4 regions of the Vibrio sp. THAF190c genome follow, and region 2 is predicted to be linked to each of the others. Evidence: predicted binding sites of a transcription regulator. Region 2 holds the regulator's gene; each other region holds the start of a gene.
The links. The regulator PurR, encoded in region 2, represses purine synthesis genes. The targets are predictions, from matches to a motif close to TNANGNAAACGTTTNCNTNA.
Positions count from the first base shown of each region.

Region 1: FIV04_RS10485 (NupC/NupG family nucleoside CNT transporter) is a predicted target of PurR. The motif match lies at 4,193-4,212, and genes of this name have one in related genera.
Region 3: purE (5-(carboxyamino)imidazole ribonucleotide mutase) is a predicted target of PurR. The motif match lies at 3,863-3,882, and genes of this name have one in related genera.
Region 4: glpX (class II fructose-bisphosphatase) is a predicted target of PurR. The motif match lies at 3,691-3,710, and genes of this name have one in related genera.

Region 1 is NZ_CP045338.1:2,366,539-2,374,050, forward strand. It holds gene FIV04_RS10465 (ECF-type sigma factor) at 1-24, opposite strand, end outside; gene FIV04_RS10470 (serine/threonine-protein kinase) at 31-1,464, opposite strand; tRNA gene FIV04_RS10475 (tRNA-Arg) at 1,692-1,768, opposite strand; gene folD (bifunctional methylenetetrahydrofolate dehydrogenase/methenyltetrahydrofolate cyclohydrolase FolD) at 1,979-2,839, shown strand; gene FIV04_RS10485 (NupC/NupG family nucleoside CNT transporter) at 2,946-4,145, opposite strand; gene FIV04_RS10490 (LysR family transcriptional regulator) at 4,352-5,272, opposite strand; gene FIV04_RS10495 (lytic transglycosylase domain-containing protein) at 5,445-6,437, opposite strand; gene FIV04_RS10500 (YcgL domain-containing protein) at 6,470-6,760, opposite strand; gene minC (septum site-determining protein MinC) at 6,982-7,512, shown strand, end outside.
Region 2 is NZ_CP045338.1:1,152,141-1,159,652, forward strand. It holds gene FIV04_RS05265 (DUF2007 domain-containing protein) at 1-199, opposite strand, end outside; gene FIV04_RS05270 (TVP38/TMEM64 family protein) at 213-893, opposite strand; gene FIV04_RS05275 (TfoX/Sxy family DNA transformation protein) at 1,018-1,608, opposite strand; cyclic di-GMP riboswitch class I at 1,737-1,821, opposite strand; gene purR (HTH-type transcriptional repressor PurR) at 1,993-2,997, opposite strand; gene torD (molecular chaperone TorD) at 3,319-3,966, opposite strand; gene torR (two-component system response regulator TorR) at 4,223-4,936, shown strand; gene elyC (envelope biogenesis factor ElyC) at 5,067-5,942, opposite strand; gene cmoM (tRNA uridine 5-oxyacetic acid(34) methyltransferase CmoM) at 6,058-6,840, shown strand; gene mukF (chromosome partition protein MukF) at 6,977-7,512, shown strand, end outside.
Region 3 is NZ_CP045338.1:3,247,402-3,254,913, reverse strand. It holds gene dprA (DNA-processing protein DprA) at 1-1,063, shown strand, start outside; gene FIV04_RS14795 (DUF494 family protein) at 1,066-1,542, shown strand; gene FIV04_RS14790 (type I DNA topoisomerase) at 1,555-2,127, shown strand; gene FIV04_RS14785 (5-(carboxyamino)imidazole ribonucleotide synthase) at 2,170-3,300, opposite strand; gene purE (5-(carboxyamino)imidazole ribonucleotide mutase) at 3,306-3,791, opposite strand; gene FIV04_RS14775 (L-threonylcarbamoyladenylate synthase) at 3,989-4,546, shown strand; gene hemF (oxygen-dependent coproporphyrinogen oxidase) at 4,568-5,485, shown strand; gene aroE (shikimate dehydrogenase) at 5,562-6,392, shown strand; gene FIV04_RS14760 (DUF1488 domain-containing protein) at 6,395-6,661, shown strand; gene FIV04_RS14755 (gamma carbonic anhydrase family protein) at 6,658-7,203, opposite strand.
Region 4 is NZ_CP045338.1:3,044,764-3,052,275, reverse strand. It holds gene tpiA (triose-phosphate isomerase) at 1-262, opposite strand, end outside; gene FIV04_RS13830 (5-carboxymethyl-2-hydroxymuconate Delta-isomerase) at 498-845, shown strand; gene FIV04_RS13825 (DUF805 domain-containing protein) at 894-1,316, shown strand; gene FIV04_RS13820 (DUF3135 domain-containing protein) at 1,402-1,740, opposite strand; gene FIV04_RS13815 (metalloregulator ArsR/SmtB family transcription factor) at 1,858-2,475, opposite strand; gene glpX (class II fructose-bisphosphatase) at 2,624-3,631, opposite strand; gene zapB (cell division protein ZapB) at 3,956-4,198, shown strand; gene rraA (ribonuclease E activity regulator RraA) at 4,266-4,784, opposite strand; gene FIV04_RS13795 (1,4-dihydroxy-2-naphthoate polyprenyltransferase) at 4,858-5,775, opposite strand; gene hslU (HslU--HslV peptidase ATPase subunit) at 5,935-7,269, opposite strand; gene hslV (ATP-dependent protease subunit HslV) at 7,321-7,512, opposite strand, start outside.

The DNA of each region.
Region 1 (7,512 bases), 1.2 Mb from region 2:
CCTAACCTCTTTGGTTACAGTCATTGCTTGTTACCCCACGGACTCATTGAAAATGACAACCTCATCGGTTGGATGAATCTCATCATGCTCTTGGTCTCCTTCAGACTGCATAAGCCGTATATTCATTGGATCAATGATGTTGTATTCGATGTCATCAGCAGTGCTGCTACTGACGACTTGCATTGAAGAATTCAAATCTCCTCGCCTTTGTGGCCAAAATGACCGTGAGGGAGTGTCCAACACGAGCTTGAGCTGGTTTTCTCGGTTCTCAATCACGGCTTCCCAATCTGTTAAATCGTTGTTTAGAGGATAAACACTGGCCGTGACGTCATTGAGCATCTCGTCCAATGTCAGCTTTTGACGATTGAGATCTTGAGTCGCGGTCGACAACGCCACAATGATAGCCATCATGCTCAGCACTAGAGCAGTACTACACAGAGTAAACACTGGAGAACGAATCATTGATTTCTTTATCACTTCAACGCTTACTTTGGACTCTTGGCTTAAAGGGAAAAAGCAGCGAACATTTTCGATATCTTGCGCAAGATCTTTGGCTCTTGCATATCTGCGGCTAGGGGAGGAATGAGTCGCTAAAGCCACGACCTTGGTGATATCGCCTCTCGGCTGAGCTCGGAGGATATCCAAATACAGAATCCGACCTAAGGCATACACATCTGTTCGCTTGTCTATCGCATCACTATCAAGCTGCTCTGGGCTTGCGTAGTTTCGCGTGAGTGCCAAAACATTTTGGGTGATTAATTCCCTATCCCCAGTGCTCAGCCTTTGTACTTTTTGAGCAATGTTAAAGTCGATGATTTTCGGTACACCATCACGACAAACCAGTATGTTTTCGGGTTTAAGATCGCCATGAATAACCTGATGTTGATGAGCATGATCGACAGCCAAGCAAATATCTCGAAACAGCACCAACTTCTGATCGAAACTCAACGACCGTGAGCTTAAGTAGTCGCGTAAGTTCACCCCATCGACGAACTCCATCACGATGTACGCTGCTCCGTTATAGATACCTGCGTCGTAGACTTTGGCAATATTGGAGTGGCTAACACTGGCAAGGAGCTGTGCCTCTGAAAAGAGTGCCTCTTGACCTAGCAGTCCTAAGATCTCGGGATGGAAAAATTTGATTGCGTACTGGTGATAAAACAGTGAATCGTGGCGAGCAGCATAATAAACCGCAGCAAACCCTCCTCTACCTAGCTCATGACCGATAACATAGCGATCAACGCGAAGGTTTTCATAACAAATGGTAGATTGATTAGCTGTCGATAGATGCACTTCCAATGCATCAATCGCACAATTATTGTTGGCGTGTTTCAATAATTCATCGACGTTACGAGCAAGTTGGGGCGAATTTTGACGAACATCAGAGAGGATAAGATCGCGTTCGCTGGCGTTCTTATCAACCAATTGATAAAAGAGTTGAGTACTACTGAGGTTAAAATCCATTTTAAGTGTCAGTTATTATAGCTACTGGTTTTATATCCCAGAACTTTTAACCCTATCAATTAAAGGGAAATAACTTGATACAGTTTGTAGACTCTTGAAATAAAATTCCAACAGTTCCATTAATCAAAAAAATAACAGGGTGACGAGCAACTAAGTCACAAATATAATTAAGCCTGAAACGCAAAAAACCCGACAACTCAAAGAGCTATCGGGTTTCTTAAAATAAATGGCACGCCCTGTAGGATTCGAACCTACGACCACATCCTTAGAAGGGACGTGCTCTATCCAGCTGAGCTAAGGGCGCGCTACAGGATAGAATTATACGAATTCGAATCAGTAAAGCAACGGCTTTGTCTAACATTCTGATCTAAGTGAGTAAAAAAAGGGCAAAGGCATTATAAGTGTTGAAAATTAGACCAAAGCAAACGTTTGCTTGATGGAAATCAAAAACGTTTTCTGGAATAATGCGCCAAAACATCAGCCACTAACTTGAATATCAATACTAAGGAAATTCATGACTGCTCAAAATATTGATGGAAAGCTAATATCTCAAACCGTTCGTTCTGAAGTTGCTGCACGTGTAAAAGCGCGTACTGAAGCAGGCTTACGAGCTCCAGGCCTAGCGGTAGTTTTAGTGGGTGAAGACCCAGCTTCTCAAGTTTATGTGGGGAGCAAGCGCAAAGCGTGTGAAGAAGTCGGCTTTGTATCAAAGTCTTTTGACTTGCCTGCAACGGCAACCGAAGAAGAGCTACTTACTCTTGTTGACCAATTGAACGAAGATCCAGAGATTGATGGCATTCTTGTTCAGCTACCTCTTCCTGCCGGTATCGATAGCACACACGTACTAGAGCGTATTACGCCAGAAAAGGACGTTGATGGTTTCCACCCATACAATGTCGGTCGTCTTGCACAACGTATCCCTAAGCTACGTTCTTGTACGCCAAAAGGTATCATCACTCTGCTTGACCGCTACAACATCGACCTACGTGGTAAGCACGCGGTTGTTGTCGGCGCATCAAACATCGTTGGTCGTCCTATGACTCTAGAACTGCTTCTAGCGGGTTGTACTACCACTACTTGCCACCGTTTCACTAAAGACCTAGAAGGTCACGTTCGCCAAGCTGACGTTGTTGTGGTTGCAGTAGGTAAGCCTAACTTCATTCCGGGTGCATGGATCAAGAAAGGTGCCGTGGTGGTCGATGTTGGTATCAACCGCCTAGAGTCAGGCAAATTGGTGGGTGACGTGGAATATGATGTTGCGAAAGAGAGTGCAAGCTTCATTACTCCAGTTCCTGGTGGTGTTGGCCCGATGACGGTTGCAAGCCTTATCGAGAACACAATGATCGCTTGTGAGCAGTTCCACTCTAACAAGTAACCACTGCCTCAAATAGCTATTATCTCATGTAGCCATTGCTTCAAATAATGAAAAGCCGCGACAATCCGTCGCGGCTTTTTTGTTGGCTATTCACTTATGGAAAAGACTATAGCGACAGCGCTACACCTGCAATCGAAGCACTCATCAAGTTCGCTAGTACGCCTGCACAAATCGCGCGGAAGCCATACTTAGAGATGAATGAGCGACGCTCTGGAACCAGGCTACCCAAACCACCGATTAGAATCGCCATGGTTGAGATATTCGCAAAGCCACACAGTGCAAAGGTTACGATAGCTTGAGAGTGTTCGCTTAGTACTTCCTTCGCTTCCATTAGCTGGATGAAGGCAACAAACTCATTCACAACGATCTTGTTGCCGATCAGTGATCCCGCAACAACCGCTTCGTTCCATGGCACACCAATCAACCATGCAACGGGTGCAAACACATAACCTAGAATAAGCTCGAAGCTTAGGTCCACGCCGAACCAACCACCAACTGCACCTAGCATGCCGTTCAGCATTGCAATCACGCTGACAAAAGCAAGAAGTGTTGCACCCACTGCGACTGCAATACGAAGTCCAGACATAGCCCCATCTGCCATTGCCTCAACTACGTTCGTTGCTCGTGGAATTTCTACATCTGACTCAATGCTCTCTTGAGTCTCATTAGCACTGCCCGGTACCAAGATTTTTGCCATCAATAAACCTGCAGGCGCAGACATAAATGCCGCTGCAATTAGGTAGTTCAGATCCACGCCTAGAGACGCATAACCAACTAGCGTGCCGCCTGCTACCGATGCCAAACCACAAGTCATTACCGCAAACAGCTGAGAATCGGTCATGTGCTTCAGGTAAGGCTTAACCACTAATGGTGCCTCAATCATGCCAACGAAGATGTTCGCCGTAGCAGAAAGAGATTCCGCACGGCCTGTACCTAACAGCTTCTGCAATGCGCCGCCAATTAGGTTGATCACTTTTGGCATGAAACCGATGTGGTACAAACCTGAAATCAGAGCCGAAAAGAAAATGATGATACCGAGAACGTTAATCGCAAATACAAACCCACTATTGGTTAGGCCACCAAATAGGAAGCCGATGCCCTCTTGGCCGTAATTGATTAAGCTCGAAACGGCTCCCGTCACGCCATTAAGCACGTCTTTACCCATAGGTACGTACAACACAAGCAGTGCAAAAGAGACCTGAAGTAAGAAAGCAAGAGACACCGTTCTTAGCTGAATATTTTTTCTGTCCGTAGATAGTAACCAAGCGATTACTAGAAGAGTAATGATTCCAATTAGGGATGCCATATGCGTCAAACCTGAAAAGTTGTAGTAGGAAAGGCGACGCATTGTATAGAGGAAACCGTTTGCGGCAAGCAGTGGTTGTTACATGGATGTTGGCTTAACTGTCCATTTAAGCACCAAATATATAACTCATTGAATTAATTAAAACTTTATTGATTATTTTTAATACTTTTTCCATATAGAAATTATATTTTCAAAAACAGCGACAGTTAGCGGTGTAATTCAACGCAAGTTTTCAGATTTTTATCCCAATACGTCGGAGAACCAATGTGCTGTTTCAGGAACTCAATCACCGTGGATAGCTTCTTTGGCATGTTCTTGCGGCTTGGATAGACAGCAAAAAATGGCATGATCTGACTGGCTTTCCACTCAGGTAATACCTGAATTAGCTGACCACTGCGAAACTCCTCTTTAACAAGATAAGTCGCAAGATAGGCAATTCCCCAACCTGCCACAGCTGCGTCTCTTACCGCCTCTGCTAGATCGACAGAGTAATCACCACTAACGGTGACACATAAACTTTCTTGTCCGTTATCGAACGCCCAAGAGGTATAATCACGCTCACGGCTACGATAGATAAGACAGTTGTGGTCGCTCAGATCCGAAGGACAACTCGGCGTACCCGCTTTGATCAAATAGTCTGGTGATGCCGCGACTACAAACTGGCTGTCTGCTAATCGCTGGGCGATGTACCCTTCTGGCAATTCTTCATTATTGGTGATCCACAGATCTAAACGCTCTTCGATCATATCGACTTTATAATCAAACAGGTGAACCTCAACCTTAAGTTGCGGATAGAGCTGACGTAACTGATCAATAGCGGGAATGACATGCAAAGTACCGAACGACTGGGAGATACCAACGCGCAATTTACCAGAGACATCATCACGCTGACTTTCCATGTCCATTTGTGCAGCTTTGAGCGTACCAAACAGCTGTTCACAGTGCTGATAAAACACTTCACCCGCTTCGGTCAACGTGAGGCTGCGCGTCGTACGCTGCACCAGCTTAATCCCAATGTTGTCTTCCAACAGTGCGATCTGCTTACTGATGTGCGATACCGATACATTTAAGCTCTTCGCTGCATTGGTAAAACCGCCATGCTTAATCAAGGCGTGGAAGATCACCATTTGTGCCGCTCTGTCTGTTAACACTCCGCCTACCCTCTATCTATCTTTATGAAACGGCCTATCTGGAATAAACCACTTGTTTGAAAACACTAAAAACAAAAGGACTCCGAAGAGTCCTTTTTAATCTGTTGGCTTACGCCGCTTTGCCTTGGTTACTTTCTTTTAACTTAAGCTATTTAAACTTAATTCGATCAGCGAGGTGACTCACTGCCAGTGCAAAGTAGTACGAACGATTCCACTTCATCAGTACATTGTAGTTGTTGTAAACCAAATAAGAGCGCCCGGTTTGGTCATCCGGCATGATCAACCAAGCTTTAATATCTTCATCAAGCTTAGGCAGTGGGCTACCATCAAAGCGCGTAATACCCAGCTTTGACCACTCTTGAAGGTACTTACCTTTCTCTTCCGAGCGGCCCTGCATATCTAGAGAAATATTCGCCGGCACTTTTACTTGTCTGCCCCATGTGTACTTATCATCCCAACCAGACTGGCTCAGATAATTCGCCGCAGAAGCAAAAACATCGGCTTCGGTATTCCAGATGTCTTTTTTACCGTCACCATTACCATCTGCTGCATAAGCTAGGAATGAACTAGGCATAAACTGAGGTTGCCCCATCGCTCCAGCCCACGACCCTTTCATATCCTGAGGTTTAATATGCCCCTCTTCAAGAATGGTCAGTGCTGCCATCGCTTCTTTGGTAAAGAACGCCTCGCGACGACCTTCGTAAGCCATGGTGGTTAGCGCGTCAATCACACGGTAATTACCAGTAAAAGTACCAAAGTTACTCTCAACGCCCCACAATGCGACAATAAAGCGAGGTTGAACACCATACTCATCACCGATGCGTTTCAGTTCAGCATGGTGCTTATCATAAAGCGACTGCGCTTGCTTAACCTTCCAAGCAGGAACTGCTCTTGGAATGTACTCGTCTAGCGTCAGCTTTTTCTCTGGCTGATTTTTATCCGCCTTTACTGCACGTGGTTTAAACGTCACGCCATCAAAGGCTTGGTCGATGATCGATTGAGAGATGCCTTGCTCTGAGCCCTGCTGTTTTAGCTTTTCAACAAACTGCTCAAAGCTTAATTCATTAGCATGCAATGGAGCCAATGCATTGCCGGCTAACAACGCCGACACGGTAATTAGGGTTTGCGATAATTTACTCAACGATCATTCCTCCCTGAATAAGGTGAGTAAGACTACTCTTCATCTTGAGTGTTTTGTTGAGCCTTACGCTCTTTATACAACTCAAGTTCATTCACTGGTGGTGGCGGCAATTGCAAAAAGAAGCCGTCGGTTTCTAGAGACTCACGAACTTTATCGATGTTCACTTGCGCCAATTTACGGCCATCCATTTTGATGACCATTACGAAGCTAGGTTTACCAAACATTTCCATCAATGCGTCAGGAACTTGTGAAAAATCATCCTTTTTAGGGATATAAAGGTATGTTCCTTCTTTTTTTGAGCTTTTATATATAGAACACAGCATGACAAACCTTTTCTAAATGTTTATGACTACAAAACTCTCACATGCGAGATCAATAGTTTATGTTGGTGAAATATTGGGAACAAAACGTCCATTTGACAACAAGATCACTTGCTGTGCTTGGTCTGGGAATATAACATGATAAGCCTAGTTTCAGGCAATGTCCTTTATCGTAAAGATGAAAGAAATTGTAGCCAACCGTTATTGAGGTCCTGTAGTTTTCGATGTCTAGTAACCCAGATTTAAAAGGTAGCAGCTTTACGCTATCTGTCTTGCACTTATCCGATGATAACGTCGAAAATGCAGCGTCATTCCTTCAAGAAAAAGTCGACCAAGCACCAAACTTTTTTGCTGCAGCTCCTGTGGTAATTAACATCAGTCAAGTTGCTGGTGATATCGACTTCCTTCAGCTTAAAAACGGCATCTTTCAAGCAGGTATGATCCCTGTCGGCGTAACGGGTTGTTCCGATAAGCGCATGCAAAACCTAGCAAAAGAAGCTGGCTTCGCTGTAATGACGGCCAGCAAGTCCCCTTCACAGGCTCCGGCTAAGATGGCGCCCACAAAAGTGGTAAGAACTCCGATTCGTTCTGGACAACAGGTCTATGCTAAAGATGGTGACCTATTAATTTTGAGTCACGTGAGTGCTGGAGCGGAAGTGATTGCGGATGGCAGTATTCATATTCATGGCACATTACGCGGCCGCGCAATTGCAGGCGCAAGCGGTCAAACTGAAGCAAAGATTATCTGTAACGAT
Region 2 (7,512 bases):
CATTGATGAGATTTAGTGCTGCTGTTGCATCAGAAGGCTCGTAGAGCCACACATATGGGTCTGTTTCTTCAGAGAAAGGGATTTCCCCCTTTAAACCAAACAATCCTTCCCCACGTACTTCACAGGCAATTTTTTCACTTTCTAGAAGCCCACATATTATGTGAGCCTCTGTTGGGTTTGCAGCACTGAATATCTTCATCAATTTTCCTTATCTATTCCGCGACTGGCGCCGAACGAAACTTACCCATAATCCATTTTGCAGCGATTGGGAATACGCCAAGCAGTGCGAAAGAAAGCAGTACAGAAGGGGATACGATGCCTGATAGCGAATCGATCTCTGCCAACTGAGTACCTGCGTTTAAGTAAACTGCAGTGCCAGGAAGCATTCCTAATTGGCTAGTCAAATAGTAGCGTCCTACAGAGATAGGTGTTAAGCCCATTAGTAAGTTAATTAAGAAAAATGGGAATACCGGAATCAGACGCAAAGAGAACAGGTAGAATGCGCCATCTTTTTCTACGCCTTGATTAATAGTAGACAGCTTATCGCCAAACTTACCTTGCACCCAGTCACGCAGTAGAAAACGGCTACTCAAAAACGCTAGTGTTGCACCTATGGTACTTGCAAACGACACGAGTAATAAACTAGTCCAAAAGCCGAATAGCGCCGCCCCGAGTAGCGTAACTACAGCAGCGCCTGGGATAGAGAAAGAGGTAATCATAATATAGAGAATGAAGTAGGTTGCTGCCGCAACAACAAAGTTACTCTCTATGTAGTCATTAAGAAGTGCCTGCTGGGCTTTGGCATTTTCAAGCGTTAAGTATTGACCAAAGTTAACGGCTAGTAACACTATCGTGGCAACTAAAATTATGCCTAAAATCATTTTCTTACTCATGGGAGCGTCCCTTAATCTTTTGCTTATAGTTAGTATAGTTAGACAGGAGAAGGAAAGATTAACTTTCAAAAGAAAATAAAAAAAGCCACATTAATGTGGCTTTTTACAATTAAGTGATTTGGACCTAATTAATAGAGCTGATGAGCTCGTCGCGTCGCTGCTGAGGTATCACCGACCAATGAGTGCCGTTGATTGCACCTTCAAGCGCCCAAAGTAGCTCTAAGCTAACACTTGATGAATGAGATTCTTTAATGGCTTTGTATGCATTAACAGAACCTGACTCATACAAGCTTTCAACGGTATCGATCCCTGCTTTTTTCAACATACGCTCTGTGGCAAGTCGAAGGTTTGGCAAATCTTTCAATCGCGTCGGTTTCGCCGATGATTGGATTTGTTTCTCTTCTTTAGCACAGTCAAGGGAAGCTTTTGCCAGCTCGATAATACGTTCTTGAGTCTGCCAGAGGTCTTCTGGGAGGGCAAAATACTTAGTAACGACTGGGAATCCACGTTTTTTGTAAACGTAAGGTTCGAAGCCCTGTTGTTCAAATTGTGAAGTAGTATTCTTATCAGCTCGAATGTGCAACTGATTGTTTACGACCAATGCAAACATGGTGTCATCGGCAAAAAGGCCGAAACCGCCAAACATTGAGCGTGACTTTATCTTTCCAAGTGGCTCAAATAACTTCATTGAGTCCTTGAGTATCGGTTTATCCATATTGTTTATCTCGGTGTATTTGAATTACGCCACCAAATAAGCAGGTCCGAGAGATTAGCAAAATGTCGCAATGAAATTGTCAATAAGCCGTAAATTACTACTAAAGGTAGGAAATACTGCATTTTGCCATCGGTAACCCCGCTACCATACCAATAATGGGTTAGGCCGGAGGCTTTGCGTCTCACCCTTTCAAGTGATTTGCCCTGTGCGTGACTGTATAATCAAGAATAAAGTTTTTTGTTGAATGAGGTTCACACTTGTTATTCTAAAATGTGATCTTAATTCAGTTAATTGTTGCCTTGATATGCAACTGGGTTTTTATTTTTGACAAATAAAAAAAACGCACCAAACGGTGCGTTTTATTAGATTTTTCTAAAGTTTACGTTATTTTAACGTTTTTACTGTCGCACGCTCAATGATCTCTGGATGCATCTCGAACACGCGTTTTTCGTGGTCTTTGTCTTTGATACGTTCTAGCAGGATTTCGAACGCGTTCTTACCGACACGACGTTTTGGTTGGTGAACAGTCGTCAACGGCGGTGAGAAGTACTCTGCCAACTCAATATTGTCGTAACCAATCACTGAAATATCTTCAGGGATCTTAATACCTTGCTGTTGTAGGCGGCTCATAAGACCAAGCGCCATCGTATCGTTAAAACAGAATACCGCGGTAGGGCGATTTTCCATTGCAGCGATTTTATCTGCTGCGATAACAGCCGTATCACACTCGAAGTTACCTTCAAGGATTAGGTTGTCATCGGCTTGAATGTCTGCCTCTGCCAGTGCTCGACGGTAACCAGCGATACGTTCAACACACGCCGCTTTATCTAAGTGACCACTTAGACATGCAATACGTTCATGCCCGCGTTCAACTAGATATTTAGTCGCTAGGTAGCCACCTTCTTCAGAGTTGTCGATGATCTTATCTGCTTGTGAACTTTCAGGGCCCCAATCCATAACAACTTTTGGAATGTCTGCATGACGGTCAAGCATTTCACGAAGTTCTTCCGTTAGGTCAGAACACATTACTAAGATGCCATCTACGCGTTTTTCAGCAAGCATTCGGATGTAGTCACGTTGCTTCTCGTAGATACCACCTGTGTTACATAGAATCAGCGTATAGCCTTGACGGTAACAGTAGCTCTCTACACCATCGATCACTTCAGAGAAGAATAGGTTAGTTGATTGAGTTACTAACATACCGATTGTGCGCGTAGAGTTACATTTCAAACTACGAGCAACGGCACTTGGTGCATAATTTAATTCGTCTACGGCTTTGTTTACTTTTTCTTGAGTCGCTTCTGCTACGAAACGTGTCTTGTTGATCACGTGAGAAACGGTGGTTGTTGATACGCCGGCTAAGCGAGCGACATCTTTTATAGTTGCCATGGCTTTATCCTATTGATAGCTACTTCCTCAGCAGTACGGAGCAAGTAGCCGTTTTAAGCTACCAGAACAAGAGCTTAGAATGTGTAGGGCTCTCTCGGTACTAAAGTGCTAAAAAACAAAAAACCGCTAATGAGAGCGGCTTGTCTTAACACCGAAATGCTCTTAGCTAATTTAAAGCATAGCATTTCGAGAATGTTTCATATTTTATCGTTTGCGGTCACAATTTTAGACTGACTAGAAAATACTCGCAATAAAATTCACCCAGAAATCTGGGTGAATTGTCACATTCTACCTAAATTGTGCCTTTAGTCATTAGTGAATTTATTCACCAGCCAAATATTGCGCATCAAGTTTACAGAAAGCGGCTAGCAATTCTGCAACACAAGCGTAAAAACCAAACTCATCAAATTCACGGCATTTCGTTGCAAATTGTGGAATCCAGCTGAGAAGTTGTTGTTCAACAAATTCATGCTGTGCAGTGAAAGCTGCTTCTAATTCTTGCTCACTCTCGAGGTCGTTTGAACGAATGATAATGTTGCCAAGGAAATCCAACTCGATGGCTAGGTGGTCAGCAGGCTCTTTTAGGTCTTGGTTTACGGCGATACCATAAGACGCCATGATGGCTTCCATGTCTTGAGCTGGCTTGGCGTTCAGCAGGCCGCTCTTGTCTAAGTAAATAGAAGCGTACGGTAGAGCACCGTATTTATCTGACTTAAGGAACAACTCGCAAAAATCTGACGAAAGCTCCAGTTGAGCGTCTTCACGATTCTGCAATCGGTTAAGCGCATCTACTAGGTTATTGATTGCTGGCTTAAGCGTCTCATTGTCGCCAAGACCAGTTAAAAACGAACGAATCTCAACCGAGTGGTAGTTATCCAGTTCTTCTTGAGTCAGCTCTTTTGCGAACAGGCTCGATAGCCACCAGTAGATTTCAGCTCGTTGTTCGTTGAACGCTTTCGTTTCTTTCATCTCAATAATCCTAATATCGTCTTTCGTAATATCTGCGGTACGAAGGCTTGCTAACGGTTGTATTTGCTAATTGCAAAGTCACTCGTTAGTAGTAATGCCTATATTGAATTGCGATGGAGGTTAAATAGCAAGGTTTAAGATTGTCTTGTATCAAAAAAAATTCAGGTTTCTGGCTTTTATCTTGCGTACTACTAGAATTGTTACTAGTTATGAATAGAATAGTCACTGAAACTATTAAATAAGAAAAGTGGTGTAGATGAGCTATCACGTATTAGTCGTTGAAGATGATGTGGTAACCCGTAGTAAGCTGGTTGGATATTTCCAGAATGAGGGTTACACAGTAAGCGAAGCAGAAAGCGGCGCTCAAATGAGAAACGTTCTAGAAGAGAATAACGTTGACCTCATTATGCTGGACATCAACTTACCAGGCGAAGATGGATTGATGCTAACTCGCGAATTACGCAGTCAATCAGACATTGGGATTATTTTAGTTACTGGACGCACGGATAGCATCGACAAAATTGTAGGCCTAGAGATGGGCGCAGATGATTATGTTACTAAACCATTCGAACTTCGCGAGTTACTGGTTCGAGTGAAAAACCTACTTTGGCGAATTTCTGCAGCTCGCAAGTCACCAGCAGGTGCGGCGGAGCAGGCGGATGACGAATCTATCGTTCGCTTTGGTGAGTGGATATTTGATATTCCACGCCGCGCACTGAGCAAAAACGGTGAGCCAGTGAAATTGACCAAAGCAGAATATGAGCTATTGGTTGCGCTGTCTTCATACCCGAACCAAGTATTAAGCCGTGAGCGAATCTTAAATATGATTAGCCACCGTGTTGATGCGCCAAACGACCGTACCATTGACGTATTGATTCGTCGTATGCGTGCGAAGATGGAGTTTGATCCGAAGAACCCTCAAATCTTTGTGACGGTTCATGGTGAAGGTTACATGTTTGCTGGCGATTAACGCTCAGAATTAAAATGCTCAACAAGCAAAATTGAAAAAGCCGAGATATTCAGTATCTCGGTTTTTTGTTTATGGAATCAGCTTGAAAAGAACATAGGCCATTAGTCATGGTTATCCATGTTGTACAGCATTAAAGTGCTGGCTGTGCGCCGCTCGTTGGTATTGCACCAGAGGTTGTAGAGTTTTCTTCTTCAAGCATCGATGGCTCGGAGATTACAACCGGTTCGTCCATTTCAGAGCTTTGGTTATCTAGCCAGTCGCGCAGTGATTGCCAAACTAAGCCCATCGTTTCGTGCCAGTAGCGCTCTGTTTGTTCCAAGTATGCTGCTTTTGGCATGTACTTGTTCCAAGGCTGTTCAATGCCTTCTTGAGCTAAGAAATTAGTTGGCGCAGGAATTGGTTTGATACCAGCGTCATGGAACTCGTTAAGAGCGCGCTGCATATGGCTTGCAGAAGTCACCAAAACCATTCGCTTGTTTTTTACAAACGCAGCAGCCTGACGCGCTTCTTCCCATGTATCTTTGGCTGTCTCAAGCAAGATAATGTCAGGTTTGGCAACGCCTAATGCTAGGGCAACTTTGGCCATCATACGTGCGTTACTGACTTCAGTGCCACCACCATAGCCAGATAGAATCAACTTAGCACCCGGGTAGATTCGTTGAATGCGAATACCTTCACTTAGTCTCATTAGGCCAGTTCGGCTAAGTTCAGACGTTGGCGGGATTTGGTCATCCACCACATGGCCGCTACCCAATACCATCACGTAATCGACAGGTTCAGTAGTTGGTAAGAATGCGGTGTATTGGCGTTCCATTGGCATAAGAAGTTGGCTAGAAACGGGTTGGAACGCGATAAGGAAAATGCCACATAATGCAGACAGCGTGATAAGGCACCCTGTTTTACGTTTTGTAGTGAACATAACAAGGGCTAAGCCCAGAAAAGCGAGAATTAACATTGCTGGCAGTGGCATCAACAGTGAAGACACTACTTTTTTCAGCTCAAACATATCCGAATAGTCCGAAAAAACATCACTTAGTACTAAAAAGAGACATCGCCTCTTTATTCCTGAAATTCCTGTGACAGAATAGCAGGCACGATAGGACATGATAACTCAAGTAGCTGTGACTGAAGACCGTAATTTCGACGATATTGCCCACAAATTTGCAAAAAATATTTACGGCTCTGACAAAGGAGAGATCCGTCAGATCATCGTATGGGAAGATTTAGAGCAAGCGTTAAGCACATTCAAAACCGATGAATCACCTTTGCAGATTTTGGATGCAGGAGGCGGTTTAGCTCAGATGTCGCAAAAGATAGCTGGCTTGGGGCATAAAGTGTCGCTGTGTGATCTTTCTTCTGAAATGCTGAAATTGGCACAGCAAGATATTGATAAAGCCGGCTTGCTTGAACAGTATCGATTCATTCACTCTCCGGTTCAAAACATTGCACAGCATATGGATGAGCCCGTGGACATGGTGATGTTTCATGCTGTGATGGAGTGGTTAGCCGATCCAAAAGAGGCTTTGGATATCCTGCTTAAGCAAGTTAAACCGGGTGGCGTGGCATCAATTATGTTTTACAACCATCACGGATTAGTCCTTAAAAATGTGATTTGTGGCAATATTCCTCATGTATTAAATGGGATGCCACATCGAAAACGGTTTAAGCTGCAACCCCAAAAAGGTTTGAAGCCTGAAGAAGTCTATCAATGGATAGAAGAGGCGGGCCTTGAGATTAAAGGAAAGTCGGGTATTCGCTCGTTTAGTGATTACATAGGTAACATGGAGTACATGGGCGACTATCAATTCGAAGACGTGCTTGAGCTTGAGAAGCAGCTATGTCGCCAAGAGCCTTACCTCTCTTTAGGTCGTTATATTCACGTTTGGGCGCAAAAACCAGAATAAAAAAGCGGAGAATGTGGTACAAGAGTTGCCATCGCATTCCTAGGCTACAGTCGACAACCTGATAGCCCGCGTTATAAAGAAAAGGCGTAACATCGACATCTGTTCGGTGTTACAAAGAACAGTAACAGGAACCACAATGAGTGAAATGACTCAAACTGCCGAAGAGCAGCCAATTGATGAGTTGGTGGGCTGGGTCAAGCAGCATGATTTTTCATTAAATTTGCCGCCTGAGCGATTGGCATTTCTAATTGCTATCGCAGTACTAAGCAACGAAAGGTTCGATGAAGAGTTAGGTGAGGGTGAACTGCACGACGCGTTTACCATTGTCACTCGTCTGTTCGAAGATACCGGCGAAGCCTCAGCGTTTCGCGCAAACAACGCAATCAATGAACTGGTAAAGCAGAAATTGATTAGCCGTTTTACCAGCGAGATTACCGATGGTGCGAGCATTTATCGTCTATCGCCGCTCGCAATTGGTATTTCAGATTACTACCTACGTCACCGCCAATTCTCGAAGCTAAAACTATCGATTCAACTATCGATGGTTGCTGACGAGATGGCGAAGGCAATTGAAGCCGCACAAAAAGGCGGAACGCCGGGCCACTGGCGTAAAAACGTTTATGGCGTCCTAAAATACTCAGTTGGTGAGATCTTTGACCAAATCGATCTTAA
Region 3 (7,512 bases), 1.2 Mb from region 2:
GCTAGGAATGAAGCGCCTTAAGCGCTTACTGGCTATCGACTCTCCACTTAATATTGTTAACTACTCACATGAACAGCTGCAGTCGCTTGGTTTCTCCGATTCTCAAATAACTTACCTTAAACTCAAAACAGAGCCACTGGTTGAAGAGTGTTTATCGTGGCAGGCGAAAAGTGCCAACCATCATCTTGTTACTCACCAGTGTGCCGCGTATCCACCAAGCCTGCGCCAGATAGCTAGCGCACCTAGTACATTGTTTGTGCGCGGTAATATCACTACACTCAGTGATCCTCAAATCGCGATGGTTGGCAGTCGCAATGCCAGTCTACAAGGATTACAAACAGCCAAAGCATTTGCTCGAGAGTTCGCGCAAAGCGGTTTGATTGTCACTAGTGGTTTAGCGTTGGGTATTGATGGATATGCTCATGATGGTGCTCTAGAAGGAGGTGGTGAAACTTTCGCCGTGCTTGGTTCTGGGCTAGATGCTATCTATCCAGCCCGCCATCGTAAACTGGCACAACGGATTGAAGAGCAAGGCGCGCTAATCTCTGAATTTCGTCCCTCAGCTAAACCTCGTCCTGAAAACTTCCCGCGTCGCAATCGTATTATCAGTGGCTTGTCGCTAGGTACATTGGTGGTAGAGGCGGCAGAAAAGAGTGGTTCATTGATTACGGCGCGCTACGCATTGGAACAAGGACGAGAAGTTTTTGCCTTGCCAGGCTCAATACACAGCCCAACTAGCCGTGGAGGGAACAGTTTAATTAAGTCGGGTGCTTGCTTAGTTCAGAGCGCTCAAGATGTGCTTGTTGAAATAAAAAGCCTGCTAGATTGGTCTATTGATGTACAACCCAGTCTGTTTGAAGCGCCGACAACCGACAATGAAAATGAACAATTGCCATTTCCACATCTGTTAGCTAACGTAGGGTTAGAGGCGACACCCGTTGATATTTTGGCACAGAGAACCCATATACCTGTGCATGAAGTCATGATGCAGCTCTTAGAGTTAGAACTTTTAGGGCATGTTGTTGCAGTTTCTGGTGGCTATATTCGAAAGGGGAGAGGCTAGCTATGATGATGGACATTCTGATGTACCTTTTTGAAACCTACATCCATAGCGATTCTGAATTGCAGGTGGATCAAGATGAGCTTGAAGAAGAGTTGCTTCGAGCAGGGTTTCACCAAGACGATATTTATAAGGCTCTTCACTGGTTAGAAGATCTCGCAGCACTGCAAGAAACCGATAGCCAAGCGGCGATCTCGGTCTCTTCGAATACCTCTATGCGTATTTATACTAAGCGAGAGATGGCGCGTATTAACCTCGAGTGTCGTGGTTTTCTTCTATTCCTTGAGCAGATCAATGTGCTGACCACTGAAATTCGTGAGATGGTCATTGATCGAGTGATGGGCCTTGAGACCAATGAGTTTGAGTTGGATGATCTCAAATGGATTATCTTAATGGTGCTGTTTAACGTACCGGGTAATGAGAGTGCTTACACGCAAATGGAAGAGCTGTTGTACACCAAAGAGCAAGGTATCTTGCATTAATACAGGCTTGTCATGAGTAGTAAGATTGATCATCAACTTTTCTCGGCTCACGAGCACGCGTTAGAACATGAAGCGTGCCCGCAGTGTGACGGAGAGTTGCAGCTGCGCCACGGTAAACACGGCCCGTTTATGGGGTGTACCCATTATCCTGAATGCGACTATATTAAGCCGTTGCATCAGAATGATGGGCATATCGTGAAAGAACTCGGTGTGCCTTGTCCAAAGTGCCAAAATGAATTGGTATTAAGGCAAGGGCGCTATGGCATGTTTATTGGTTGTAGTAGCTACCCTGAGTGTCATCACATTGAGTCGCTTGACCAACCGAAACAAGAGCAGCAATCAGCACCGCAAGTCGCCTGCCCTGAGTGTGGCAAAGGTCATCTTGTTGAGCGCAAGTCTCGCTATGGCAAACAATTCTTTGCGTGTGATAACTACCCTAAGTGTAAGTTTGCTGTCAATCAGCCGCCGATTATTGGTCGCTGTGAAGTGTGTCAGTATCCACTGCTGGTGGAGAAGAAAACCGCCAAAGGCACCAAAAAGCAGTGTGCTGACCGAAAATGTCACCACATTCAAGAACAAGCATAAAAAACGGCGCTCAATGAGCGCCGTTTTTTATTGGATTTCCATTTACTGCATTTGCTCAGCAAAATCGTGTATCGCTGGGTAAGCCCTTTTATCTAAGATCTTAGCTAGACCGCAAAGCGTGCGTTGCAGTTCGGCATTGTAGTCAGCACTAACATTAATGTGCCCCATCTTACGACCTGCACGTTTTTCTTTGCCATACCAGTGAACATGACAACCGGCCTGCGCCAAGATCGCGTTAGGCAGAGTGTCCTCACCCAGGATATTGATCATCGCAGTCGGGCGAATCAGCTTTGTGCTTCCTAGAGGCATGCCACATACGGCGCGAAGATGATTTTCAAACTGACAAGTTTCAGCACCTTGCTGTGTCCAGTGGCCAGAGTTATGAACGCGTGGGGCAATCTCATTAACGAGCAGTGCACCTTGAACATCAAAGAACTCAAGAGCAAGTACACCTACGTAATCCAAGCGCTCAGCAACCGCAGTGAACATAGTCTTAGCTTGTTCCTGTAACTCAACATCATCAATCGCTGTTGATAGGCTCAGCACACCGTCGGTATGAACGTTTTCAGCCAGAGGGTACACCTGAATCTCACCATTTTTACCACGAGCACCAATTAAAGATACCTCACGATCAAATGGAACAAACTCTTCAGCAACAATCGCTTGGTTGTCGGTCGCCGCGATGCATTCTGCCATCTCAGTCCAAACGGTTTCTACTGCGTCTAAAGACTTAAGGCGCCATTGGCCCTTGCCATCATAGCCACCTAGTGTGCTCTTAAGCACCATTGGTAGGCCAACATGCGAGATAGCGTGGTCAAAGTCTTCGCGAGAGTTGATCACTGCGTATTTGGCGTTCTTCACGCCCGCTTGGTCGAGCAGAGCTTTCTCAAGACGACGGTCGCCGCCAGCTTTGATTGCTTCGGTAGTCGGTAGGAACTTACCACTGCGCTCACACACTTCGAGCACATCATGAGGGATGTGTTCGAATTCAGCCGTAATCACATCCGCACGCTCAATCGCATTCTCTAAGCCATTGCCTAGAATCGCTTGCGTTAATGGGTGAACAATGTTTTTGCTGCCAACATCAAAAGCAGAAATTTCAATATTCAGCGGTGCCCCAGCTAGGGACATCATGCGAGCAAGTTGGCCCGCGCCTAACACAAGAACATGCATGGGAATTAGTCCTCTGCAGGGTTTGGATTAGCTAGTACCGTTTCTGTTTGCTCAGAGCGGAACGCTTCTACTTTTGCCATCACATCTTCATTGTGCGTACCAATGATTTGTGCTGCTAGAATACCTGCGTTAGCTGCACCTGCTTCACCGATTGCCAATGTACCTACAGCAATACCTTTAGGCATTTGAACGATAGAAAGAAGTGAGTCCATGCCTTTAAGAGCTTTAGACTGTACAGGTACACCAAGAACAGGAACGCTAGTAAACGCTGCAGCCATGCCTGGTAGGTGAGCTGCACCGCCTGCACCTGCAATGATCACCTTAATTCCACGCTCTTTTGCACTCGTTGCGTAATCCGCCAGTAGTTGAGGAGTACGGTGAGCAGAAACCACTTTTGTTTCGTACGCTACGCCAAATTGATCCAACATGTCCGCTGCTAGCTTCATTGTTGGCCAATCAGATTTAGAACCCATGATAATACCGACAGTCATCTCAAACTCCTTCAGGTACGATTTGATTAAGTGATTAGATAATTTGCGCGCATTATACGGGGAAAATTGCTCAAGGAAAACGTTTGCGTCAGTCAAAGTTGCTAATTGATACATTTTATAAACAAATAGCTTTAGTAACATTTAGTGATTATTTGTACACTTAACGAGTTTAATAGCAGATATAGATGAGGCAAATCGTGGACAACTTTCAGCATACTTTACAGGCATTACAACAAGGTGAGGTGATCGCCTATCCAACTGAAGGTGTATTTGGTGTTGGTTGCGACCCTGATAACCCGCAAGCCATCCAGAAATTACTTGAACTCAAACAGCGTCCGATGGAAAAGGGCCTCATCCTAATTGCTGCTAGTTATGAACAGTTGCTTCCCTATATCGATGAAAGTCAGCTGACCCCTGAGCAATTGGCAACGGTAAAATCGACATGGCCAGGCCCTGTTACGTGGATCATGCCAGCCAGTGCACAAGTGACGGGTTGGGTAAGTGGTCAATTCGATTCAATTGCAGTACGTGTAACCGATCACCCTTTGGTACAGAAGATGTGTAATGCGCTTGGAAAGCCGTTAACCTCTACCAGCGCAAACCTATCGGGTGAGCCGCCGTGTATGACCACTGAAGAAGTGAAGCAGCAGCTTGGTCATAAGCTGGTGGCCATTCTTGAGGGTGAAACGGGAGGCCGTGATAAGCCGAGTGAAATCCGTGATGCAAAGACTTCTCAAATATTAAGACAGGGCTAAACCCTGCATAAAGGAAGAAACATGTCAGCAATTGATAAAGATGCGGTAAAGCAGTTCTTGCTCAACTTACAAGATTCGATTTGCCAACAACTAGAACAAGCCGATGGTGTTGCGGCGTTTGAAGAAGACGCATGGCAACGTGAACCTGGTGAGCGTCTTGGCGGTGGTGGTCGTACGCGCGTTATGACTAATGGTGCCGTATTTGAGCAGGGTGGTGTGAACTTCTCTCACGTCGCGGGTAAAGAGATGCCAGCATCAGCGACCGCACATCGACCAGAGCTTGCTGGCCGAAAGTTTGAGGCAATGGGTGTTTCGTTGGTGATCCATCCTAGGAACCCATATATCCCAACCTCTCATGCCAATGTACGATTTTTCATTGCAGAAAAAGAGGGTGAAGCGCCTATCTGGTGGTTTGGCGGTGGTTTCGACCTGACCCCGTTCTACCCATTTGCTGAAGATTGCCAATCTTGGCACCAAACAGCGAAAGATCTATGTGCGCCATTTGGCGATGATGTGTATCAGCAGCATAAAGAGTGGTGTGATAAGTATTTCTACTTGCCTCATCGTGATGAGACGCGTGGTGTAGGCGGCTTGTTCTTTGATGATTTGAATGAGTGGGGCTTTGAGAAGAGCTTTGCTTACATGCAAGCGGTTGGCGAGGGTTATACTCAAGCTTATCTGCCAATTGTTGAACGAAGAAAAGAGACGCCTTACGGCGAACGTGAACGCGATTTCCAACTCTATCGTCGTGGCCGCTATGTTGAATTTAATCTAGTTTATGACCGTGGCACCTTATTTGGTCTACAAAGTGGTGGGCGTACCGAGTCGATTCTGATGTCGATGCCACCATTGGCACGATGGGAGTATCGATACGAACCTCAAGAGGGTTCACCAGAGGCGCTACTGTACACAGACTATTTAAAACCTAGAGTTTGGTAAGACTTCCTTCCTTATAGGTATAGTGATAGGGTCATCATTCGATGACCCTTTTTCATAAGCTCTGTTAGGTAAGGATATGACACAGTACATAGATCGCTATGCCGTTTTTGGAAACCCAATTAGTCAAAGTAAATCACCATTTATTCATACGCTATTTGCTCGCCAAACGAACCAGCAACTTACCTATACATCTCAACAGCCTGAGCCCGGTGATTTTCTCATTGCAGCGAAAGATTTCTTTGGTAATGGTGGTAAAGGCTGTAACGTTACAGCACCATTTAAAGAAGACGCATACCAATTTGCGGATCGCTTAACTGAGCGAGCTCAACTAGCTGGTGCCGTGAATACCCTTAAAAAGCTTGATGATGGCGAGATCATTGGTGACAACACCGATGGTGAAGGGCTAGTCCAAGATTTATTGCAACATCAAGTAGTATTAAAAGACGCTCGTATTCTGTTGCTTGGAGCTGGAGGTGCAGCAAGGGGGGTGATTAAGCCATTGCTTGACCACAGTCCTCGTCAATTAGTGATTGCCAACCGCACTGCTTCTAAAGCACAACTACTCGCAGAAATGTTTACTTCCTTTGGCAATGTCTCAGGCGTTGGACTTGATGAGGTGAATGAAGGCTTTGATGTGATCATTAACTCTACTTCTTCTGGGTTGAGCGGTGAACTGCCACAAGTGTCCGCCGAGATATTTACACCAACAAGTACCGTTTATGACATGGTCTATGGTTCGGGACATACGGTCTTTAATCGCTGGGCATTGGATAATGGTGTCCACGCTGCTTATGATGGCCTAGGTATGCTAGTGGGCCAGGCGGCTGAAAGCTTTATGTTGTGGCGCGGTCTAAGACCGGGTACAAAGCAAATCCTCAGAGAATTAAGAAAGAACCTAGAGGCTTAATAATGAATCAGTCAATTTTGTTTCCTGATATCCAAACCTGGGATGCAGAGAATCAACGCGTCGTTTTCCCTGCTCAACAAAGTGGCGCACTTATTGAGTGTACTATTACCCTAGAAGAGCTAGGAAAATTGGCAGGACGTGAAGTAACAAATGAGCAAGCCATTGAGGTGTTCAGTGAGTTGCGTTTTGACTTAGAAGAACTAGCAGAAGAATTAATAGAAGAAGAGGAGTTTAACTCCTCTGGTCAAATCGAGATTCAAGCGTCTTAAACAGGGCGAACTGAATCTCGATAGTCATTTTTGTTCTGAACATAGTTGTCGGCAGACTTCTGGAGAAAAGCACGTTCTTTATCTATTAAAGGACGTGCTTGTTTTACTGGGCTTCCCACATATAAATAACCGCTCTCTAAAACTTTGTTTGGCGGAACTAAACTGCCAGCACCAATCATTACTTCTTGCTCTACGACAACATTGTCTAAAATGATCGCTCCCATTCCTACCAATACCCGATCTTGAATGGTGCAACCATGCAACATCACCTTATGGCCAATTGTGACATCATTACCGATAATCAAAGGGTAGCCGTCAGGATTCTCCTTGTTTTTATGGGTGACATGAAGAACTGAACCATCTTGGATATTTGTACGTTGACCAATATGGATATGATTAACATCGCCTCTTGCTGCAACCAAAGGCCAAACACTAGAGTCGTCACCAATCTTGATGTCACCAACTAATACTGCGGTTTCATCTATATAGACATCTTGGCCTATTTTCGGTGCGATACCTTTATAACTGCGTATAGAACTCATAAATCCTCCTTTATATAGCTAGCTTAAGAGCATTATTGGGTCTCTGACTAGGATAAATGGCCGTTTTTGAGTGTTTTTTATCCGAACAATCAAAAAACTAAAAAAAACGTAAAAAAGGGCTTGCCAATGTGATCGCAATCTCTATAATGCCACCTCGCTGACACGGGATGGCTTCGAAAGAAACCACAACGAATCAGCAAGCCAAATTAGCCAAGCTAAGCGCTTGAAAAAAGTTTTGAAAAAAGTGGTTGACACTAAAACTTAAATCGCTAAAATGGCCGTCCGATTTGAGCGAAGCTCAAAAAGGAA
Region 4 (7,512 bases), 1.4 Mb from region 2:
AGTCTTTCAGCATTTCTGGAGACATGTCGCCAGTGAAAGCACCGCTGTTGTTTAGGTCAGTGTTCTGTGCACCTAGGATGATTTTGTTACCGCCTTCTGCGATAAGACGCTCAGCTAGATCGATGTAAAGTGCTGGTGGAGCTACTGCTACGTCTACACCTTCAACGCCTTCAAGTTCAGCGTTAAGACCAGTTAGCAGCTCAGTTACCATTGCTTTGCTACCGTTAAGTTTCCAGTTACCCATCACTACAGGACGACGCATAGGAATATCTCCGTATTTAATCAATTAATGTAAAAAATCTTCGTAAGAATATAACAGATAAAACGCGTTAGATCATGATTGTGGTCATGTCTTTATGGGATCTTATCGATTGGTCAGAGTAGATAATAGACAGATATCAGTGATCCAACAGACAGAATAATAGTGAACTCCTCGGATTTTTCACGGTTAATTGATATTAAAGGACAAACGATTGCGTGAAGAATAGGAAGTAACCATGCCAAATTTAGTTCTTGAGTACTCAAACTCGGTGGATGAGCGAGTGAATGTACAAGGTTTGCTAGAAGATCTCCATCAAGTTGCATTACACTGTGGATTGTTTGATGCGCCTTCTGTCAAATCTCGTTCTCTGCGTTGCCACAATTGGTTGGTAGGGGAAGAGGACGACAGTGTGGACTTTATTCATATCAGCTTCGAGTTACTTTCTGGCCGCACTGATGAGCAGAAAAGAGAACTGTCACGAGCATTAATGGTGGTGCTGCAAGAGCAAGCCAGCCATGTAAGAAGCCTGACAGTGAACATCCGCGATATGGACATCAACAGTTTTCAAAAAGTGATTAATTAAATTTTTGCAGCCCTTTTTGGCCGCATCCCAAATTAGAGTGTATTTAAGATGTCGATGAAAGAGTTACTGTTTTCCTTCCAAGGAAGAATCAGCCGTAAAACCTACTGGATTTGGAACGTATTTTACTACGTTGCGATTACTGGCTTTGCCTCCGGTATCTCTGTGTTGTTCCCAGCATATTCATACATCTTATTGCCAATATTCTTGCTGATGCTGGTGGTTCCTGATCTGGCAGTTACGGCAAAACGCTGGCATGACCGCAATAAATCAAATATGTGGCTGCTGTTGAATGTGCCTTTAGTTTTAGGACGTTTGGCATCACCAATGGCGACACCAACCGCTGAAACTGTATCGCCAATTCATATGGTGGCGACGGTCGCTGCTTTGGTATGTGGCCTGTGGATTTTGGTTGAGTGTGGCTTTTTGAAAGGCACTGAGGGTCGTAATGATTACGGTGACGAACCGCAGTAGCTTGCAGAGATGCATTAAGTTAAAAAGTGTTAGGAAAGAAAAAGGAGGCATATCGCCTCCTTTTTTGTATCAGGTTCCCTAAGGGTTAGTCGGTGTTTCTTGGTTTAAATGCAATGATGGTCGCTTGTGGTGGCTCAGGGTTAGAATCGTTGCCCTGAAGTGCTTCCTGAAATTTACACACCTGACAGCGCAACTCTCGCATTAAGACAACGTTGGTTTGATGAGGGTTTTTACAGCGACTGACCACTAAGTCGATATGGCTCTGTTGAGCGCGCAGTCTGTCCTGCATGATGTGAGAGGCAGAACAAATCATCTGTTCGCACATATCTTGCTTGAGTTGGTTGAACGCATTCGGATCTCGCTGAGCAAGTTCAACCAATTCATCGAAAGGGGGCAGTTTGAGATCGGGTTGAGGATGTCCCATCTTTCTTTCCTTAATGATGCATCGTGAGTGAGATACTTTAAGCTTAAGAAAGAAAGTTGGTTATTTTTTGTTCGGTTTGTGTTCTTCTCAAATTTGAGACAGCAATAGTCGATAACGCTAAAACGGAATCACAGTGTATGTACAGCGACGTTCACCCGCAATAATGTGTTCGGAACGACTGATATTACAGTCATTTTTAAGCAGTTCGGTAAACACATTTAGCTCTGATTGGCACAAGCTAGGACAGCGTGTTGCGGCTTTACAGATAGGGCAATGGTTCTCGATCAAGACATAGTGATCGCCTTCGTCGTGCAGCTCGGCCATGTAGCCTTCATCTTCACGCAATTGAGTGAGGGTTTGGAGCTTGCTAAGAAGGTCATCACAATTGACTAAGGCTTGTTGATACTGCTTTAGGGTCGATTGCTCACGCTCTGCAGAGACTTTGGCTAGGCCTTCTTTTCCAAACAGATTCTCAACGGCATCGATAACTTGAATGGTCAACTCGCCATGACGATCAGAGAATTGACTGTGTCCTTGTTGGGTTAGAGACCAGTGACGCGTTGGGCGACCAACTTTTACCTTAACGTCATGAAATGCCAGAATACCATCATCTTCTAGGCTTTGGAGATGCTGCCTTGCACCCATGGTGGTCATGCCAAACTCTTGTGCGAGCTGCTTAGCAGTAACGGCTCCATGGCGCTTAATGGTGTGTAAAATTCTGTCGCTTGTTTTCATACTATCCCTACCTCATGACCCCTACTATTATGAGGCAAGGCATTTATAAAGCAAACCATTTACTATAGCCACTTGACAGCATCGTTATAAAAAGAAAAGGCCAGCATTAAAATGCTGGCCTTGAACAAAGTTTACGTGGTGGTCGTTATTAAAGAATGTGACCGATCACTTCTGGGTCTTTGCGCTCAAGGTAGTGAATCGACTTGATGCGACGAATTGTACGACAGCGGCCACGAATCAGCAGAGTCTCTGTGGTTGCAATGTTGCCTTGGCGAGTGATGCCCTCTAGCAGATCACCTTTAGTGATGCCCGTTGCCGAGAATACGACGTTATCGCTGCGCGCCATGTCTTCCATCTTTAGAACCACACCTGCAGTTACGCCCATTTCAGCACAACGCTCAAGTTCCAGTTCACCGTGCTTACGGTTCTCTTCGTTGTCGCCTTTCACTTCATGACGTGGCAGCAAACGACCGTGCATGTCGCCATCTAGTGCGCGAATTACCGCTGCTGATACCACACCTTCTGGTGCGCCACCGATGCAGTACATCACGTCCACTTCGCTGTCTGGCATACACGTTAGGATAGAAGCGGCGACATCACCGTCTGGCACAGCAAATACGCGTACGCCCATCGCTTGCATTTCTGCGATCACTTGGTCGTGACGAGGTTTAGCTAGCGTGGTTACCACAAGTGTATCTAAAGATTTACCCAGTGCTTTAGCAATGTTTTCTAGGTTCTCTTTTAGTGGTTTTTCTAGATCGATAGCACCTTTAGCACCAGGGCCAACAACCAGTTTTTCCATGTACATGTCAGGCGCTTTTAAGAAGCTGCCTTTTTCACCCGCTGCTAGTACAGCCAGTGCGTTTGACTGGCCCATAGCCGTCATACGTGTCCCTTCGATTGGGTCAACGGCGATGTCAACTGCATCACCACCAACACCGACATTCTCACCGATGTATAGCATCGGAGCATCATCGATTTCGCCTTCACCAATCACGATTTCACCGCTGATTTCGGTTTTGTTGAGCAGGCTGCGCATGACTTCTACTGCGGCACCATCGGCAGCGTTTTTATCACCACGGCCAAGCCATTTATAACCTGCTAGTGCTGCACCTTCAGTGACACGAGAAAATGCCATTGCTAAATCGCGTTTCATGCGGACTCCAAAATTTTCAAAGGGGGAATAGAAATTTCGCGGCGGATTTTACCATAGTTCAAAGGAAACGTTTGCTTTTTTGCTTTTGTGGCTTTGCTTACGATCAAAGCAGAGCTGAAATTTTAAAATATTCACTGAAATAATCAGTTAGGTAATAGTGCTGGCACAATTAACGTCAATATTCGGTAAAAAGCGATGTTTTTTTCATCGAATGGCGCAAAATATCGAAGATATAGAGTGTTTATCCGTGCTCTGCTGAGTAGAATGGGGCAATAAGTGGAGTGAACCTTCAACATCAAATGGATAACTTAAAGGTAGGCCAGAATGTCTTTTGAAGTACTAGAGCAACTAGAAGCAAAAATTCAAACAGCAGTTGATACTATTGCACTTCTGCAAATGGAAGTAGAAGAGCTAAAAGAAGAGAAGCAGCAGCTAGCGACAGAAGCTGGTGAGCTAAAAGCAAGCCGTGAAGAGCTAGAGCAAAAAACTCAGCAAATGCAGCAAGAGCATGCAGCATGGCAAGATCGCATTCGCAGCCTACTAGGCAAGATGGACGAAGTTGAGTAATCCACTTTTGCTGCGATAAACGCTGATGAAAAAAATGCCCGCTTGTTAGCGGGCATTTTTGTATCAACTATTCGTTCTCATCGTCTTCTGCATCAAGCTCGAACTCTACATCGAGTGGCTCTGGTGACAGAATGATGCCGGTGTTATCGGCATAGAGGTAATCTTCAGGTAGGAAGCTAACACTGCCAAAGTTGACTGGAACATCGACTTCGCCGACGCCATCTTGTACAGCGCCAACTGGAATAGAAGCAAGGGCTTGAATACCGAGATTCATATCTTCTAGTTCGTCTACTTCGCGAACGCAGCCATACACGACGATACCTTCCCACTCATTGTCTTCGGCTAATAGTGCTAACTCGGCATCAATCAGCGCTTTACGCAGTGAGCCACCACCATCAATCAACAACACACGACCCAAGCCGTCTTGTTCTAGAACAGAGCGGATCAGCGCGTTGTCCTCGAAACATTTGAGTGTCGTGATCTGTCCAGCAAAGGAGGCTCTTCCACCAAAGTTGCTGAACATCGGCTCTACGACATCCACTTGGTCTAGATAGATGTCGCACAGTGCTGAAGTGTTGTATTCCATTCGCGTACCTTTTGAACAATGAGCTTACTTTGAGTATATCGGTGCTCGATCCCTTTGCAATGATTAGTCTGAATTATGTCAATAGAGTTTGAGCTACAACAACACCAGCAAACAATAAGTTAGTCACCAGAGAGCATTTGACGATAACTGGCATCATAGGTGCGATTTGTGCGGGTTTGTCCGTATCCCAAACCGCCTTACCATGTTTGTAAACGGTGATGATGCTCAGTGAAAACGGCAGGCTAATCCAAGCGGGCTTATCTTGAATAAGCAGGTAGCTAGCGAAAGCAATCACTGCCACGCTCAGGAGGACAAAATGATACTGCTTGGCTTTGTGCTGTCCTAGTCGAACTGCCATGGTGCGTTTACCACACTCACTGTCGTTTTCGATGTCACGCATGTTGTTGATGTTTAGTACGGCCACCGCCATCAAGCCACAGCCCAAAGCGGGTAAGAATAGGCTTGGTTCGATGTGCCCTGTGTGCAGGAAGTAAGTTCCGGATACACCAAGCAGACCAAAGAAGATGAATACTGACAGGTCGCCTAAGCCGATATAACCATAGGGCTTGTTACCGACGGTGTAAGCAATCGCGGCTGCAATCGCCAGCACACCCAAACCGATGAAAGAGAGAATACTCTCAATAGAGGATAGGGCGTGGAAAATTAAGATAAGCCCAGCAATCATGGTAAACACAATGTTTAGGATGATGGCTTGCTTCATGGTTGCGGCTGAGACAGCACCCGACTGCATCGCTCGCATTGGTCCTAGACGTTTTTCATTGTCGGTGCCTTTTACCGCATCGCCATAGTCGTTAGCGAGATTGGAAAGGATCTGCAGCAAGGTCGCAGTGAGAAAAGCCAACAAAGCAATGGAGAGAGAAAACTGATCGCTAGCGAACGCTAAACTACTTCCTGTAAGAATAGAGACGAGTGCGAGAGGCAGAGTTTTTGGTCGTGCGGCATCAAGCCAAATCAGTAGAGATTGTTTCATCGTAGGTCTATTTGTCGTTGTAAGGACACTGTGTCATACCGTATTTCGAGTATACGCTCATTTTTTAGGTAATAAAAAGCCCACTCGAGAGTGGGCCTTGAAATCGGTTATCAGCTTGCTGTTTCTTTGCGTTAGAGCAACAAGTTGGATATTTTTGTGCTACAGAATGAAGCGGCTTAGGTCTTCGTCCTCAACGAATTCGCCTAGCTTAGACTTCACGTAACCTGCATCAATCACCAGCTTGCTGCCCGCTTTGTCTGTCGCTTCGAATGAAATCTCATCCATTAGACGTTCCATTACCGTGTGTAGACGACGTGCACCGATGTTCTCAGTGGTTTCGTTAACTTGCCATGCCGCTTCTGCAATCTGAGTGATGCCGTCTTCAGTGAACTCAACGTCCACTTCTTCTGTTTTCATTAGAGCGATGTACTGCTCAGTTAGAGACGCTTTTGGCTCAGTCAGGATGCGCTTGAAGTCATGGCTTGATAGCGCTTCAAGTTCAACACGGATTGGTAGACGACCTTGTAGCTCAGGGATCAGATCCGATGGCTTAGCCACTTGGAATGCGCCCGAAGTAACAAACAGGATATGGTCTGTTTTCACCATGCCGTGCTTAGTCGATACCGTGCTACCTTCAATAAGAGGTAGTAGATCACGCTGAACACCTTCACGAGATACGTCTGGACCCGAGCTATCACCACGCTTACAGATCTTGTCGATCTCATCGATAAACACGATACCGTTGTTCTCAACGTTGTAGATTGCGTTCTCTTTCAGCTCTTCTTGGTTAACAAGCTTTGCCGCTTCTTCTTCAGTCAGTGCCTTGAATGCGTCTTTGATTTTCAGCTTGCGCTTTTTCTTAGTATCACCAGCAAGGTTTTGGAACATGCCTTGTAGCTGGTTGGTCATCTCTTCCATGCCTGGAGGCGCCATGATTTCAACGCCCATCTGCGGTGCCGCAACATCGATTTCGATCTCTTTGTCGTCTAGCTTACCCTCACGCAGTTTTTTGCGGAAAATCTGACGCGTGTTTGATGAGCCTTCATCTGCTTGTTCGTTTTGACCCCAAGCGTCACGAGCAGGTGGAAGAAGGGCATCAAGAATACGCTCTTCCGCTTGCTCTTCAGCGCGGAATTTTACTTTCTCCATCGCTTGTTGGTGAGTCATCTTGATCGCAACGTCGGTCAGGTCACGGATAATGGTCTCTACTTCTTTACCCACGTAGCCGACTTCAGTGAACTTGGTCGCTTCTACCTTGATGAAAGGAGCGTTTGCAAGTTTTGCTAGGCGGCGAGCAATTTCAGTTTTACCCACACCGGTTGGACCGATCATCAGAATATTCTTAGGTGAAACCTCAACACGCAGGCTCTCTTCTAGCTGCATACGACGCCAGCGGTTACGTAGGGCGATAGCCACAGAGCGCTTCGCATTTTCCTGGCCAATAATGTGGCGGTTCAGTTCATGAACAATTTCACGAGGGGTCATTTCAGACATGTTTATTCCTTAATTCTTGAGTCACTGTTGGATGCAATATTGGTTTGAGGCTTATTCCGGCTTCGGTAGCTCAACGGTGCTTTCTAGTTCTTCAACAGTGTGGTGATGGTTGGTGAATACACAGATGTCGCCAGCAATGGTCAGTGACTTCTCTGCGATTTCACGTGCATCTAAATCGGTATTTTCTAGTAGGGCTGTCGCTGCTGCTTGTGCAAAGTTGCCGCCTGAGCCAATTGCGATTAG